3 regions of the Streptomyces sp. GS7 genome follow, and region 1 is predicted to be linked to each of the others. Evidence: riboswitches for the same ligand, from Rfam matches in the RefSeq annotation. Region 1 holds a riboswitch; each other region holds the start of a gene.
What was found. A riboswitch is a leader RNA that binds a small molecule or an ion and turns the genes downstream of it on or off. The one in region 1 is predicted to bind magnesium.

Region 1 (4,726 bases):
GCGCGGCGGACCACGAGGCGCCGCAGATCACCCAGGCGTCACGGCGCGGCCTCGAACGGACCCTGGACCTGGCCCTGTGGTTGGAGATGTATTCCCCCGCCATTACGCTCTCCTGATCCACGACGGCCCTGAGCAGGGATCCGGCGCGGAATCGGTACGGTACGGAGGCGATGGGTGAGCGATGACGATCGGTGACGACGCGGCGCTGCAACTGGTGATCTCGCTGCACCGGCTCACCCGGAGCCTGCGCAGATCCGCCACCGCGGGCGGCGTCCAGCTGACCCACATCGCCGTACTGGCGCTGCTGACCCAGCGCGGACCGTCCCGGATCGGGGAGATCGCGCAGTGGGTGCCCTGCTCCCAGCCGACCGTCACCGCCGCGGTCCTCGGCCTGGAGTCGGCGGGCCTGGTACGCCGGGAGGCCGACCCGAAGGACCGGCGCGCCAGCCGGGTCCTGCTCACCGAGCAGGGCACGGCGGCGCTGGCGGACGTCGCCCGCGGTGAGGCACAGGTGCTCGCGCGGCGCCTCACCGCGCTCCGGCCGGACGAGATCCGCCGGCTCATCGAGGTCGAGCCGCTGCTGCGCCGACTCGCGGAGGCCGGGGACTGAGCAGGCCCACGTCGAGACACCGACCGACGACGTCACCGCACCGGCGGTGACAGCCTGTGGAGCGCGGGCCGGATGGGCCGACGACAAGCCGCGGACCGACCCCGGCGTGCCAGGGACCGCGGCAGGACGTCCCGTCAGTCGTCCGGGTCCTCTCCCCCCGGCTCACTACCGGGGGCGGCATCGATGACCGGTACCGGTTCCAGGCCGACCTTCTCGGCGATCCGGGTCAGCAGCACGTCCTGTGCGGCAAGGTGGCTTTGCAGGTGGGCCACCTCGTGCAGGGTCGCGCTCGCATCGTGGAAGGTCGCTTCGGAGCGCCGGTCCGAGGCGGCGGCCTGCACGTTCTGGCCGACCATGATGACGGACAACAGGACCAGTTGCAGGAACGTCTGCGCCACCCAGGCCACGATGGCCGACGCCCCGGCCCTGATCGCGTCCGGCAGGCTGATCAGGTCGAACAGCGCGAACGCGTAGGCACACCACATGCTGCCGACGGCCCGCGTGATCACGATCGCGATCCTGGTGTTGAACCGGGTGAGCGCATTGTCCTGGGGAAGCTGATCGCTGACCTTCACCGGGCCGTGGGCGTGCCGTGAAGCGATGTGCGGGTGCGGCACGTGCTGGTAGAGCGTCATGGCCTGCCATCCTTCGAGGGGCGGTGCCCCGGTCGGTGTTCCGGCCACGACGGGGGCGGCGGCCGAAGCGGGCCGTAGGAGCAGGCGGCCGGCCGACGCCGGCCCCGGAACGCCGAGTCGGCGGACTGCGGCGCCCCCTCGGTTGCGCCCCTGCTCCGCCCGCACTGCGCTCTCTACCCACAACACCCGCTACCAGAGCCCGAGTTCCGTCAGGATTGGGCAAGGTCGGAGGTTGGGCCCTGTGTGAGGATGCCATGGCGCATTTGTCAAGGCTGTCGTCAAAGTCGCGTCAAGCAGTTGCGTTCTCACGCAAGTATGCCGGTAGGCTCTGAGTGTTCGAAGAATGTGAGGCACCTCGTTCGGTGAGGCGTCTTCACGGACACAGGCCACTGACCCCACGACGTCGAGAGACGCCCAGGTTCAGGACAGGTCTCCCCGGCCTAAGGGGTGACCCCAAGTGGCTTCCCCGGTACGGGGATTACGCCGTGGAGTGCCAAAGCTCTGACGAGTTGGGGTGAACCGGTCGGATGACCGGTGCGCTCTTTGCCGCGTCCGTTCGGCGCCCGCGTGCGCCCCGGCCGGGAGGAGGCGAGAGACATGGACGGCCATTGCAGTAGTCCGGGCCACAGTCGGCCCCGTATCCGCATGTCTTCTCCGACCTCCGGTACGCGGTAACCACCTCTCCTGCGCTTCCCCCACCCTGCCCAGGCACCCGTACGGCCACCGGCCGTCCCGGGTCGCCGTGCTGCGCGCTCGAAGGGGGCGACACGGCGTACCCCGACCTCCCTCACCGGGAGAGCCGGGAGGTTTCCATGGCCGACCAGGACCGACACGGCCGGAAGCAGTTCAACGGCCCCGCACCAGGCGGCCCGACCATGGCCACCCCACAACCACACCCCACGACGGAGAGGAGGCGCCGCCATGGCCTTTCCGAACGCCCTGCTGCGTGCCAGCGTCCAACGACTCATCGACCGCACCCCGCCATCCGCCACCGACCCCACCGTCCTGGCGACCGTCCACACCCGCTGCGACCCGGACGCGGAACCTCACGTCAGGGCCTGGCTCACCCAGGCCCTCCAATCCCATGAAGTGGAGGCCGGCGAGACCCGCGTGCTGACCGCCGAGCCGGACGCCGTACTCCTGGAGGCGCACTTCACGACCACCGGACCCGTCACGGCGCCACTGGGCCAACTGATCGCCCTTGTCTGGCTGCACCCCGCCGTCCACGAACTGCACTGGCACCTGGACACCGCCGTCCCCCACCGGGCCGACACCATCCCCGTCCCCGCGGCCCTCGGCGCCTGCCCGGCGCTCGCACCGACAACTGCGGCAGCCAACCACCCACCAGCCACATCCTGTTGACCCACCAGCTCGGAGGTGCCCGCATGAAACTCCGGCTTCGCCGGCGCACCCGACGCACGACGGCCGTGGTGCGCCCGGTGCCGACGCACTGCGCGCTCCAGGCCGTGTGCGACCGCCGCGTCGAGAAAGAGGTACGGGCCCTGTGTTTTCTCGCGTTCGCGCACACCGGAACGCGGCTGCACAGCCTGCACACCGTCGAACCGAACGGCAGCGTCCATGTGCTCCTGCGACTGACGCTCACCCCGGACAGCCCCGCCGCCGCTGCCCTGGAACGGCTGGTCGTCCAGCTGACACGCGAACCCCGGGTGCGTGAGCTGCGCTGGCACCTGCACACCGACAGGACCCCACCGACCACACCCTGACCGGGCGATCCGGAACCGGCGAAGGACCGACGAGCCCAGGCAACCCGCCTGCACGAGAACGGACTTCGCCCCGCCCCGCCCACCGGACGGTCCGGAAGTCCGTCTGGTGGGGGCCTTCCGGCGGCGACCCGGACGCGGTCCACGCCGTCCGGGAGCGCTGGTACGGCAACTGGCCCGACGAAGTCCGGGACCGGAAGGGCCTGTTCGCCCCGCCCGAGCCCGCCCCCGACGACGCGCCGGCCCTCGACCGGATCGCCGCGTACTTCGGCCGCACGGTCTGACCCACATGCACTCCGCCTTTGTTCCGACGGACTTCACGTAGGTCCAGGACCTCCGCCGCCGCCCGATCGTCCGCAGGGGCCGCCCGAACAGTCGCCTCAACGGCCGTTTCCGGCGGCGCCCGACGGGACGACGCTGTAGGGACGCGGCTGAGAGGCGACCGCAGAGGGGGCGACCGCGCCGTGCGCCGTCGCCCCCGCCCCGAGTTCCGTCCCTCTCCCCCGAAGGGGACGGCCTGGTCTGCCCGTTTGTGGTTGGGTGAACGGGCAGACCTTCTCAAGGCCGCCCCGGCCCTCTTCCCACCCCGTACAGACGAAGAGGGCCGGGGCGGCCGCCACCAGGTGGCCGGACAGAGGAGCCGATCAGGTTGATCCGAACCGTTCGCAGAGAACTCCGGGTACGCAGTGCGGTTGCGGCGTTAGCGGCCGCGGCGTTACTCGCGGGGTGTGCCGGCGCCGGCGGTACCGGTGGTTCGTCCGGGGAGCACGTCATCAACGTGCTGATGGTGAACAACCCGCAGATGCTGGAGGTGCAGAAGCTCACCGCCGAGCATTTCACCGAACAGACCGGCATCAAGGTGAATTTCACCGTGCTGCCGGAGAACGACGTCCGGGAGAAGATCAGCCAGGACTTCTCCAGTCCGGCCGGGATGTACGACGTCGCCACCATCAGCAACTACGAGGTGCCGTTCTACGCCAAGAACCAATGGCTGCTGCCGCTGAACGGGCGCGCGGCGAAGGACACGGCGTTCGATCAGGCGGACATTCTCGCGCCCATGAGGGATTCGCTGACCGCGGACGACGGCAAGCTCTACGCCGAACCGTTCTACGGGGAGTCGTCCTTCCTGATGTACCGCAAGGACGTCTTCGCCGCCAAAGGGCTGACCATGCCTGCGCATCCCACCTGGCAGCAGGTCGCTGACCTGGCGGCCAGGGCCGACGGCGCGCAGCCCGGTATGAGGGGCATCTGCCTGCGGGGCCAGCCGGGTTGGGGCGAGCTGATCGCTCCGCTCACCACCGTCGTCAACACCTTCGGTGGAACGTGGTTCACCAAGGACTGGGAGGCGCAACTCAGCTCCTCCGCCTTCGCATCCGCCACCGGCTTCTACGTCGACCTCGTCCGGAAGCACGGCGAGTCCCGCGCCGCCGAGTCCGGGTACGCCGAGTGCCTCAACGACTTCACCCACGGCGGGACCGCCATGTGGTACGACTCCACGGCGGCGGCCGGCTCCCTGGAGGCGGCGGACTCCCCGCTGAAGGGCAGGATCGGCTACGCGCCCGCCCCGGTCGAGAAGACCACCGGCGAGACCACTGGCAGGTCCACCGGGTCGGGCTGGCTCTACACCTGGGCCTGGGGCGTGCGGAAGACATCCGCACGGCCCGACGACGCCTGGCAGTTCCTCTCCTGGACCTCGGGCAAGCAGTACCAGCAGCTGGTCGGGCGGAACAGCGGATGGGCCAACGTGCCGGCCGGCACCC
Region 2 (4,726 bases), 2.8 Mb from region 1:
CCTGGGCCGCGTACCACTGGATCTCCGGCGGGCTCAACATCTCGCACGCACTCGACCCGCTGCTCGGACGCGGGCCGAAACACCTCGACGGCTCCGTCAACCTGCTGCTGATCGGCCTTGATTCGCGCAAGGACATGAACGGCAACCCGCTGCCGGACTGGGTCGTGAAGGACCAACTCCACGCCGGAAACAGCGACGAGGGGTTCTACAACACCAACACCCTGATCCTGCTGCACATACCCGCCGACGGCGGCAAGGTGCAGGCGTTCTCCATTCCGCGCGACTCCTTCGTCGAGACCCACAACGGCGACGGCTCGCTCCAGGGGCACCACAAGATCAAGGAGGCGTACGGCAACGCCTACGAGGGGCGCCGGGAGAAGCTGTCCGCACAGGGGGAGAAGGGCGCCAAGCTGGAGGCGGACAGCCGGGAGGCGGGGCGGGCGGCGACGCTGGCCACCGTGCAGAACCTCCTCGGCGTCCCGATCGACCACTTCGCCGAGGTCAACCTGATCGGCTTCTACGACATCGCTGACCAGCTCAAGCCGATCGACGTCTGCCTCAAGCACCCGGTGAAGGACCGGTACTCAGGCGCCGACTTCCCCGCCGGACCGCAGCAGCTCAACGCCAAGCAGGCCCTGGCCTTCGTCCGCCAGCGGCACGGGTTGCCCAACAACGACATCGACCGCACCCACCGCCAGCAGGCGTTCATCTCGTCGATCACCCACAAGCTCAAGACCCAGGGCGTCTTCACGGACCTGGGCAAGATGCAGGGTCTCTACGGCGTGATGAAGAAGGACCTGGTCATCGACAGCAAGCTCAATCCGATCGACTTCGCCCAGCAGGCCACCAACCTCACCGGTGGGAACGTCGTCTTCCACACCCTTCCGGCCGGGCATTCCGCGATGCAGAACAACGAACAGGTGCAGATCGTGGACGTGGAGCAGATGCGCCGACTGGTGCAGGACGCGTTCCACGAGGGCCCGGCGGCGTCGCCCGGCGCGAAGGGCGGTGCGTCGGACTCCCAGTCCTCCGCGAAGGCCGCACCCGCCACCGTCGACGTCTTCAACGGCTCAGGCAAGACGGGTGCCGCCTCCGAGGAACTCAAGGCCCTCAAGGCGCTGGGCTACACGGAGGGCCAGGCATCCAACACCGCGCCGCAGTCGCACGTCACGGTCACGTACGGGCAGGGTGCCCAGGCCGCGGCCCGGCAGATCGCGACGAAGCTCGGTGTGACCGCAGCGCCGGCGCCCGACGCGCAGATCCAGGCCGGCCACGTCCGGGTCACACTCGGCCAGGACTTCACCGGTGCGACATCCGCCTCGTCCGCCACGAGCCCCGACCGGAGTTCGGCGTCGACTTCGTCGTCGGATCCGTCGGACGACGACTACGAGAAGAACGCGGTGACGGCCGGGGGCGTCCCCTGCGTCAACTGACCCTCGTTCGATGCCGAGCGGTGCGATGTCGAGTGCGATGGTGCGTTCTTGACCGCCCCCTCGGTCGTGAAGTCGGCTTCCACGAGCACGGGTTCGGGACTCGCCGGACGGGTGCGGAGGGCGTGGGGTCCGATGCCGTGGGCGCCGAGTGCCTGCGCGAGCCGGTCTCGGACACGCGCTTCGGCGTCCTGGTCGCAGACCGCGTGCACGGTCGCGAGGACGACGGGATCGGCGGCAGCGGGCGGGGTGCGGTCGGTGATCCGCTCGGCGCGTGCCGGCAGCAGGGGGGACGGGAAGGGCGTGGCGGCACCTCCGTAGTGGTGTCGTGGTCTCGTGGTGTCGGCAGCGTGGTGACCGGCTCGGTCAGGGCTCCGGATGACAGGTGGCGTCAGGACGGTTCCGGCCCTGGGAGCCGGAGGCCGTGTGCGCATGAACGCCACGCATTGACGTGAGCTTGACTGCCCTCGATCCGCGAACCGTTTCGCCCCTTCTGGGGGTTGGGCACATAGGCGCCGGCTTGCGGGGCGACGAAGCAAGGCGCCAGTGCCCGGTGCCCGCGAGGCTTTCGCCGCAGGCTCGTTGATGGCTTTCCCGGCGCGTGAAGCGGTTCGCGTGCCCCTGTGGAACCATGTGGCAAAAAGGGGCGAAACGGTGCCCTGGCGCTGGTGCCGCATGTCCATGGGCCGCTGCACTCGCCGAGGCTTGGTCAAGACTGAGCCAAGCGCTTGCGTAACCCCGCAAGTGTGCGGGTAGAGTTTTCGCCGTTTGAACGAATGGAAGCACCTCGTTCGGTGAGGCGTCTTCACGGACACAGGCCACTGACCCCACGACGTCGAGAGACGCCCAGGTTCAGGACAGGTCTCCCCGGCCTAAGGGGTGACCCCAAGTGGCTTCCCCGGCAAGGGGATTACGCCGTGGAGTGCCAAAGCTCTGACGAGTTGGGGTGAGCCGGTCATCAGGGACTGGTGCGCTCTTTGCTGTGTCCGCTCGGCGTCCGCGTGCGCCCCGGCCAGAAGGAGGCGAGAGACATGGACGGCAACTGCAGTAGTCCGGGCCACAGTTGGCCCCGTATCCGTATGTCATCTCCGACCTCCGGTACGCGGTAACCACCTTCCCTGCGCCTTCCCCCACCTGCCTTGGCACCCGTACGGCCACCGGCCGTCCCGGGTCGCTGCGCTGCGCGCTCGCAGGGGGGATTGCTGCTGCGTACCCCCAACCTCCCCCGCCGGGGGACCCGGGAGGCTCTCATGACCAACCTCACCACCACCGCCACACCGTCGACTCCGTCGCAGCGCACGGCGGTGCTCGACGACGCCCATGTCGGCGACATCCGTGGCGCGCTGGGCACCATCAGGGTGGACGACACCGCGCCCCGCCAAGGGCTGTCCGCCAAGCTCAAGACCCTGCTCGCGATAGTCGGGCCCGGCCTGATCGTGATGGTCGGTGACAACGACGCGGGCGCGTTTTCCACGTACGGGCAGGCCGGGCAGAACTACGGCACGAGTCTGTTGTGGACGCTTCTGCTGTTGGTGCCGGTGCTGTATGTGAACCAGGAGATGGTGCTGCGGCTCGGCGCCGTCACCGGCGTGGGGCACGCCCGCCTCATCCTGGAGCGGTTCGGGAAGTTCTGGGGCGCGTTCTCCGTCATCGACCTGTTCCTGCTCAACGCCCTCACCCTGGTCACGGAGTTCATCGGGATCACCCTCGCGGCCGGCTACCTGGGGCTGCCCAAGGCCGGTTCGGTGATCCTGGCCGCCGTGGTCATCGTCTCCGCCGCCTTCACCGGCTCCTTCCGCCGGTTCGAGCGGGTGGCCATCTTCCTGTGCGCGGGGTCACTGCTGCTCATCCCGCTGTACTTCATGATCCACCCCAAGTCCTCGCAGATGGCCCACGACTTCGTCGTACCCACCATGCCCGGCGGATCGGGTCAGCTGGCCACCGTCATGCTGCTGATCATCGGCATCGTCGGCACCACCGTCGCCCCCTGGCAGCTGTTCTTCCAGCAGTCCTACGTCATCGACAAGCGCATCACCCCCCGCTTCATGCGCTACGAGAAGGCCGACCTGTGGATCGGCATCGCCATCGTCGTCATCGGCGCCGCCGCCATCATGGGCTTCACCGCCACCGCCTTCACCGCAACCAAGGGCTTCGGCAACTTCACCGACGCGGCAGGCGTCGCCACCGGCCTCGAAGCCCACGCCGGCAAACTCGCCGGCATCCTCTTCGCCATCGCCCTCCTCGACGCCTCCATCATCGGCGCCTTCGCCGTCTCCCTCTCCACCGCCTACGCCATCGGCGACGTCTTCGGCATCAAGCACTCCCTCCACCGCGGCGTCAAGGGCGCCAAGGGCTTCTACGCCATCTACGCCGGAGTGGTGGCCGTGGCCGCCGTGATCGTGCTGATCCCCGGCTCCCCGCTCGGTCTGCTCACCCAGGGCGTGCAGACCCTGGCCGGTGTCCTGCTGCCGTCCGCCTCCGTCTTCCTGCTGCTGCTGTGCAACGACAAGGCCGTCCTGGGCCCCTGGGTCAACGGCCCGAAGACCAACGCCTTCACCACGGCGGTGGTCGGCGTCCTGGTCACCTTGTCCATCATCCTGACCGCCTCCGTCCTCTTCCCCGACATCAGCTCCCAGACGATCATCGACATCATGGCCGCCTGCGGCGTCCTGGGCGTCCTGGCCGCCGGGTACTCCTTCACCCGCCGCCGCACCGCGACCAACGAAGACCCCATCGACCGCACCGGCCGCGACGCCTGGCGGATGCCACCACTGGACACCCTCACCAAGCCCACCCTGTCCACCACCCGCAAAATCGGCATGGGCGCCCTGCGCACCTACCTGCTCATCGCGATGATCCTGGTCGTCATCAAGATCGTCCAGGTCGCCCTCGGGCAGTAACGACCCTCCTCCCGGGGCGGGTTGCCCCGCCCCGGGAGGGCACCGCCAGCCCCGATTCCCGCACGCCCACCGGCACACCGTGACCGGCGACGCCGTCTGCCGCCACCTTGAGGCCGGCCGGCACACCGGCGCCTGACACCTCAACTCCAGCTGTTCAAAGCCTTTTGGAAGTGACCCCCATGTTTGTCACGCTCGACGACATACGGCTCACCGCCCCCGCCGGATGCGGGGCGACGCTGCGCACCTTCTACGCCGAACTACTCGGCATGCGGGAAGTCACCGGGCCGCCGGTGCTCGCGGTCCGCGGCGGCTGCTGGCTCACCGGCGAACACGGCAGCGCCCAACTCCATCTCGGCATCGAGACCCCCGGACCCGGCACCCGCACCCACCCCGCAC
Region 3 (4,726 bases), 4.9 Mb from region 1:
GGACGCGGCGATGGTCAGGACGATGGCGATGCCGGCCAGGTCCTCGGCTCGGCCGTAGCCGTAGGTGTAGCGGCGGTTCGCCGCCCGGCGGCCCACGACGAACGCGATGCCGAGCGGGACGGCGGTCAGCGCGTCGGCGGCGTTGTGGATGGTGTCGCCCAGCAGCGCCACCGAACCGGATATCGCCACGATCATCGCCTGGATGACCGTGGTCAGCCCGAGGATGCCCAAGGAGAGCCACAGGGTGCGCATGCCCTCGCGGGAGGTCTCCATGGCCGAGTCGACCTTGTCCATCGCCTCGTGGCTGTGCGGAGTGACCACGTGCGCAAGCTGGTGTCGGAAACTGGCCCACCGGCCCTCCCCGTGCACGTGATCATGGTTACGGTCGTGGTCGTGCCGGTGGTCACCGTGATCGTGGCGGACGGCGGTGGGGTGCGGGTGGTGGTGCGCACCGTGGCCGTGGTGGTGATCAGGCGACTCGTGGGTGTGGGGGTGCTCGCTCACGCTTGCGCCTTTCGCCGGTGGCGGACTGGACGGCGGGACTGCTGCCACACCATTATGTGCACATGAACGCACGCATGCATCTATCAGGTGCGCATGCCTCGCAACAGCCAGACGACGGCGAGCGCCTGGCTGTGGCCGTGGACGTGCTCGGCCTGCTCGCCGACCGCACCCGCCTGGCCCTGCTGCGGCGGCTCGGCGAGGGAGAAGCCGACGTCACGACGCTGACCGCGGCGACCACGGCGGCGCGGACCTCGGTCAGCCAGCACCTGGCACGGCTGCGACTGGCCGGCCTGGTAGCCACCCGCAAGGAGGGGCGCCGCGTGGTGTACGCCCTGCGGCACGGGCACCTGCGCCGGTTGGTCGACGAGGCGCTGAACGTCGCGGACCATCAGATCGGCCACCTGCCGCCCCACGACTGAGTTCCTGTCGCGACCGCGTCCGCAGCCGAGATTCAGGGTCACACGACACCTCGAAGCCGTCAGGGGCCTTGAACATTTCCACGTCCGTGGATCGCTGCCTGCTGCCCGAACCGCGTCATGAACGCACGCCATGAACGAAGCCACCCGGGGGAAAGCCGCCGATCCGTCCACGGCTGCTGACAGGGCGGCGCTGACCGGGAGGGGCTTCACGTATGGCTGCCTCCGTTCAGTGATGCGGTTCCTTGGAACCGGTCCCTACGCAGGGTTCTTCGGAGCCGGCTTTGGCCTGCATGGAGGACGCCGCCCAGCGCTATGCCCCCTTGCGTATTCACGCAAGGGGGACGTGCGTTCGATAGGCTTTTTGCTGTGGGGAATTCCCTTCGCGCGTGACCGCCGGCACGTCCGGTTCCCGAACCGAGCGGTCACAGGCACGGACAGGAGGGGTGCGGTATGAACCGTCGATTGCACGGCCCCGCCGCTGAATCGTTGACCGTTACGTTCGCCATTCTGGTCCTGCTGGAGACCTTGGCGCTGGCCCTCGCCCCCGCCGGTGTCCGGCCGGTGCTCCTGGGCGTCCTGGCCGGCACCGCCATCGCCGTCCTGCTCTTGATACGGCTCCGCCGTGTGGGTGCCCGCTCCCGGCAGCCGCAGCCGCCCAGCGCAGAGGGCTGGCTCAGCAGCCACGCCCTGGAAAGCTTCCCCATGGACGCCGTCCGCCCGCTTCTGAACCGGCCGAACGCGCCGGACCTCCGCCGCCTCTACGCCGCCTGGACCCTCGCCCTCCTCGACTACGAGGCTCGTGTCATCGCCCGCCACCTCCACCTGCCCATCGCCGTCGTCCGGCTGCTGACCGACGCGACACCCCGACGCGACCGCACCCATCCGACCTTGGCACCACACGGCGGTATTCCCGCGGACGACCCCCGCCTGCCGCCCGTACGCCGCGCCGTACGCCAGGCCGCTCACCGACTCGCCGAAGACGCCCCCGCCCTCACCTCCGCCGGCGCCGAGACGCTACGCGCCGGGCTTGCGGCCCGCGCGGACGCTCTACGCCAGGCCGTGCTCGCCGCGCACCGCGCCGGCATGCGGCACCAGGACATCGCCCACGACGCCCATCTGGACCTGGCCACCATCGACACATGGACAGTCTGGACACCCGTCGCCCCGAGCCCTACGGCAGCGCACCACAGGAAGCGGCACGGAGCGGGCGGCAGACGCACCGGGTGAAGCCGGAGGGCGCTCGACATGCCCCTCGTACGCTGCCGCCCGCGCTACTCGAATGGATGGCCCTCGGTCTGCCCGGTCTGCCCCCCTGCCCGCGACCGGCTCATGGTAGGCAGCCTGCTGTCCGCAGAAGGCATGGGCGACGCCTGGTTCACCTCCGAGACCTCGACGGATTTCCGGTGCAGACCATCGGTCCCGTGCTGCACCGCACCCAGCCGGAACAGCCCCGCGGAAGGTGTCGTACCGGGGAACGGAAAGTCAAGAACGAGTCAAGCAGTTGCGGTAATGCGCAAGTATGAGCCAGACTCTTCGAGGTTTGAAAGAAGGCACCTCGTTCGGTGAGGCGTCTGCACGGACATAGGCCACTGACCCGACGACGTCGAGAGACGCCCAGGTTCAGGACAGATCTCCCCGACTTAAGGGGTGATCCCAAGTGGCTGCCCCCGCAAGGGGATTACGCCGTGCAGTGCCAAAGCTCTGACGAGTTGGGGTGAACCAGTCGTACGGACTGGTCCGCTCCTTGCCGTGTCCGCTCGGCGCCCGCGTGCGCCACGGCCGCAAGGAGGCGAGAGACATGGATAGCAGTTGCAGTAGTCCGGGCCACAGTAGGCCCCGCATCCGTATGTCTTCTCCGACCTCCGGTACGCGGTAACCACCTCCTCTGCGCGCTCCCCCACCCTGCCTAGGCACCCGTACGGCCACCGGCCGTCCCGGGTCGCTGTGCTGCGCGCTCGCAGGGGAGATCGCTGCTGCGTACCCCAACCTCCCCCGCCGGGGGACCCGGGAGGCTTCCATGACCAACCTCACCACCACCCCATCGATTCCCGCGCAGCGCACCGCTGTGCTGGACGACGCGCACGTGGGCGACATCCGTGGCGCGCTCGGCACCATCAAGCAGGACGACAACGGCGAGCGCCGGGGCCTGTCCGCGAAGTTCAAGACTCTGCTGGCGATAGTCGGGCCCGGCCTGATCGTGATGGTCGGCGACAACGACGCCGGCGCCTTCGCCACCTACGGCCAGGCCGGCCAGAACTACAGCACCCAGCTGCTGTGGACCCTGCTCCTGCTCATCCCCGTCCTGTACGTCAACCAGGAGATGGTGCTGCGCCTCGGCGCCGTCACCGGCGTCGGCCACGCCCGCCTCATCCTGGAGCGGTTCGGGAAGTTCTGGGGCGCGTTCAGTGTCATCGACCTGTTCCTGCTCAACGCGCTGACCCTGGTCACCGAGTTCATCGGCATCACGATGGCCGCCGACTATCTGGGCCTGCCGAAGGCCGCCTCGGTGATCCTGGCCGCCGCCATCATCATCGCCTCCGCGTTCACCGGCTCCTTCCGCCGCTTCGAGCGGATCGCCGTCGCCCTGTGCGCCGCCTCGCTGCTCCTGGTCCCCCTCTACTTCATGATCCACCCCAAGACGTCGCAGATGGCGCACGACTTCGTGGTCCCGGTCATCCCCGGCGGATCCGGTGAGCTGGCCACCGTCATGCTGCTGATCATCGGCATCGTGGGCACCACCGTCGCCCCGTGGCAGCTGTTCTTCCAGCAGTCCTACGTCATCGACAAGCGCATCACCCCGCGCTTCATGAAGTACGAGAAGGCCGACCTGTGGATCGGCATCGCCATCGTCGTCATCGGCGCCGCCGCCATGATGGGCCTGGTCGCCGCCGCCTTCGCCGGCACCAAGGGCTTTGGCAACTTCACTGACACCGCGGGCCTGATCACCGGCATCGAGGCCAAGGCCGGCAAGGTCGCCGGCGTCCTCTTCGCGATCGCCCTGCTGGACGCCTCGATCATCGGCGCGTTCGCGGTGTCGCTGTCCACCGCGTACGCCATCGGCGACGTGTTCGGGATGAAGCACTCCCTGCACCGGGGCATCAAGGGCGCGAAGGGCTTCTACGCCGTCTACGCCGGCCTGGTCGCCGCCGCGGCCACCATCGTGCTGATCCCCGGCTCCCCGCTCGGCCTGCTCACCCAGGGCGTGCAGACGCTCGCCGGGGTCCTGCTGCCCTCCGCCTCGGTCTTCCTGCTGCTGCTCTGCAACGACAAGCAGGTCCTCGGCCCCTGGGTGAACGGACCGAAGACCAACGCCTTCACGGCGGCGGTCGTCGGTGTTCTGGTGTCGCTGTCGATCATCCTGACAGCTTCGGTGCTCTTCCCGGACATCAGCTCCAACATGATCCTGGACATCATGGCCGGCTGCGGTGTCGCCGGGGTGCTGGCCGCCGGCTACGCCTTCACCCGCCGGCGCACCGCCACCAAGGAAGACCCCATCGACCGCACCGGCCGCGACAACTGGCGGATGCCGCCACTGGAGACACTGACCCGGCCGGTCATGTCCACCGGCCGCAAGATCGGCATGGGCGCCCTGCGCACCTACCTGCTGATCGCGATGGTCCTGGTCGTCATCAAGATCGTCCAGGTCGCCCTCGGCAACTGACCACTCCCTCCCGGGTGGTGGCGGGACCTCCCCGCCCGCCGCCACCCCACCAACCCCTCACGGAGAAGGGAGGCCACCGATGCGCCTTCTCCCGCACCTCACCAAACTCACCGCACCGGCCCGCCGGCACCGCCACGCCACC

Region 2: another riboswitch for magnesium. It lies ahead of GR130_RS28980 (NRAMP family divalent metal transporter); the one in region 1 lies ahead of GR130_RS17235 (hypothetical protein).
Region 3: another riboswitch for magnesium. It lies ahead of GR130_RS38665 (NRAMP family divalent metal transporter); the one in region 1 lies ahead of GR130_RS17235 (hypothetical protein).

What each region holds. Positions count from the first base shown of each region.
Region 1 covers NZ_CP047146.1:3,918,266-3,922,991, reverse strand. Annotated here, with positions in the region: partial or broken gene asnB (asparagine synthase (glutamine-hydrolyzing)) at 1-116, shown strand, start outside; gene GR130_RS17245 (MarR family winged helix-turn-helix transcriptional regulator) at 182-610, shown strand; gene GR130_RS17240 (DUF1003 domain-containing protein) at 745-1,245, opposite strand; M-box (ykoK) riboswitch at 1,593-1,766, shown strand; gene GR130_RS17235 (hypothetical protein) at 2,167-2,607, shown strand; gene GR130_RS17230 (hypothetical protein) at 2,631-2,969, shown strand; gene GR130_RS17225 (ABC transporter substrate-binding protein) at 3,616-4,726, shown strand, end outside.
Region 2 covers NZ_CP047146.1:6,668,672-6,673,397, reverse strand. Annotated here, with positions in the region: gene GR130_RS28985 (LCP family protein) at 1-1,433, shown strand, start outside; M-box (ykoK) riboswitch at 2,210-2,383, shown strand; gene GR130_RS28980 (NRAMP family divalent metal transporter) at 2,681-4,330, shown strand; gene GR130_RS28975 (VOC family protein) at 4,510-4,726, shown strand, end outside.
Region 3 covers NZ_CP047146.1:8,854,033-8,858,758, reverse strand. Annotated here, with positions in the region: gene GR130_RS38680 (cation diffusion facilitator family transporter) at 1-504, opposite strand, end outside; gene GR130_RS38675 (metalloregulator ArsR/SmtB family transcription factor) at 567-923, shown strand; gene GR130_RS38670 (hypothetical protein) at 1,374-2,150, shown strand; M-box (ykoK) riboswitch at 2,471-2,644, shown strand; gene GR130_RS38665 (NRAMP family divalent metal transporter) at 2,941-4,584, shown strand; gene GR130_RS38660 (hypothetical protein) at 4,664-4,726, shown strand, end outside.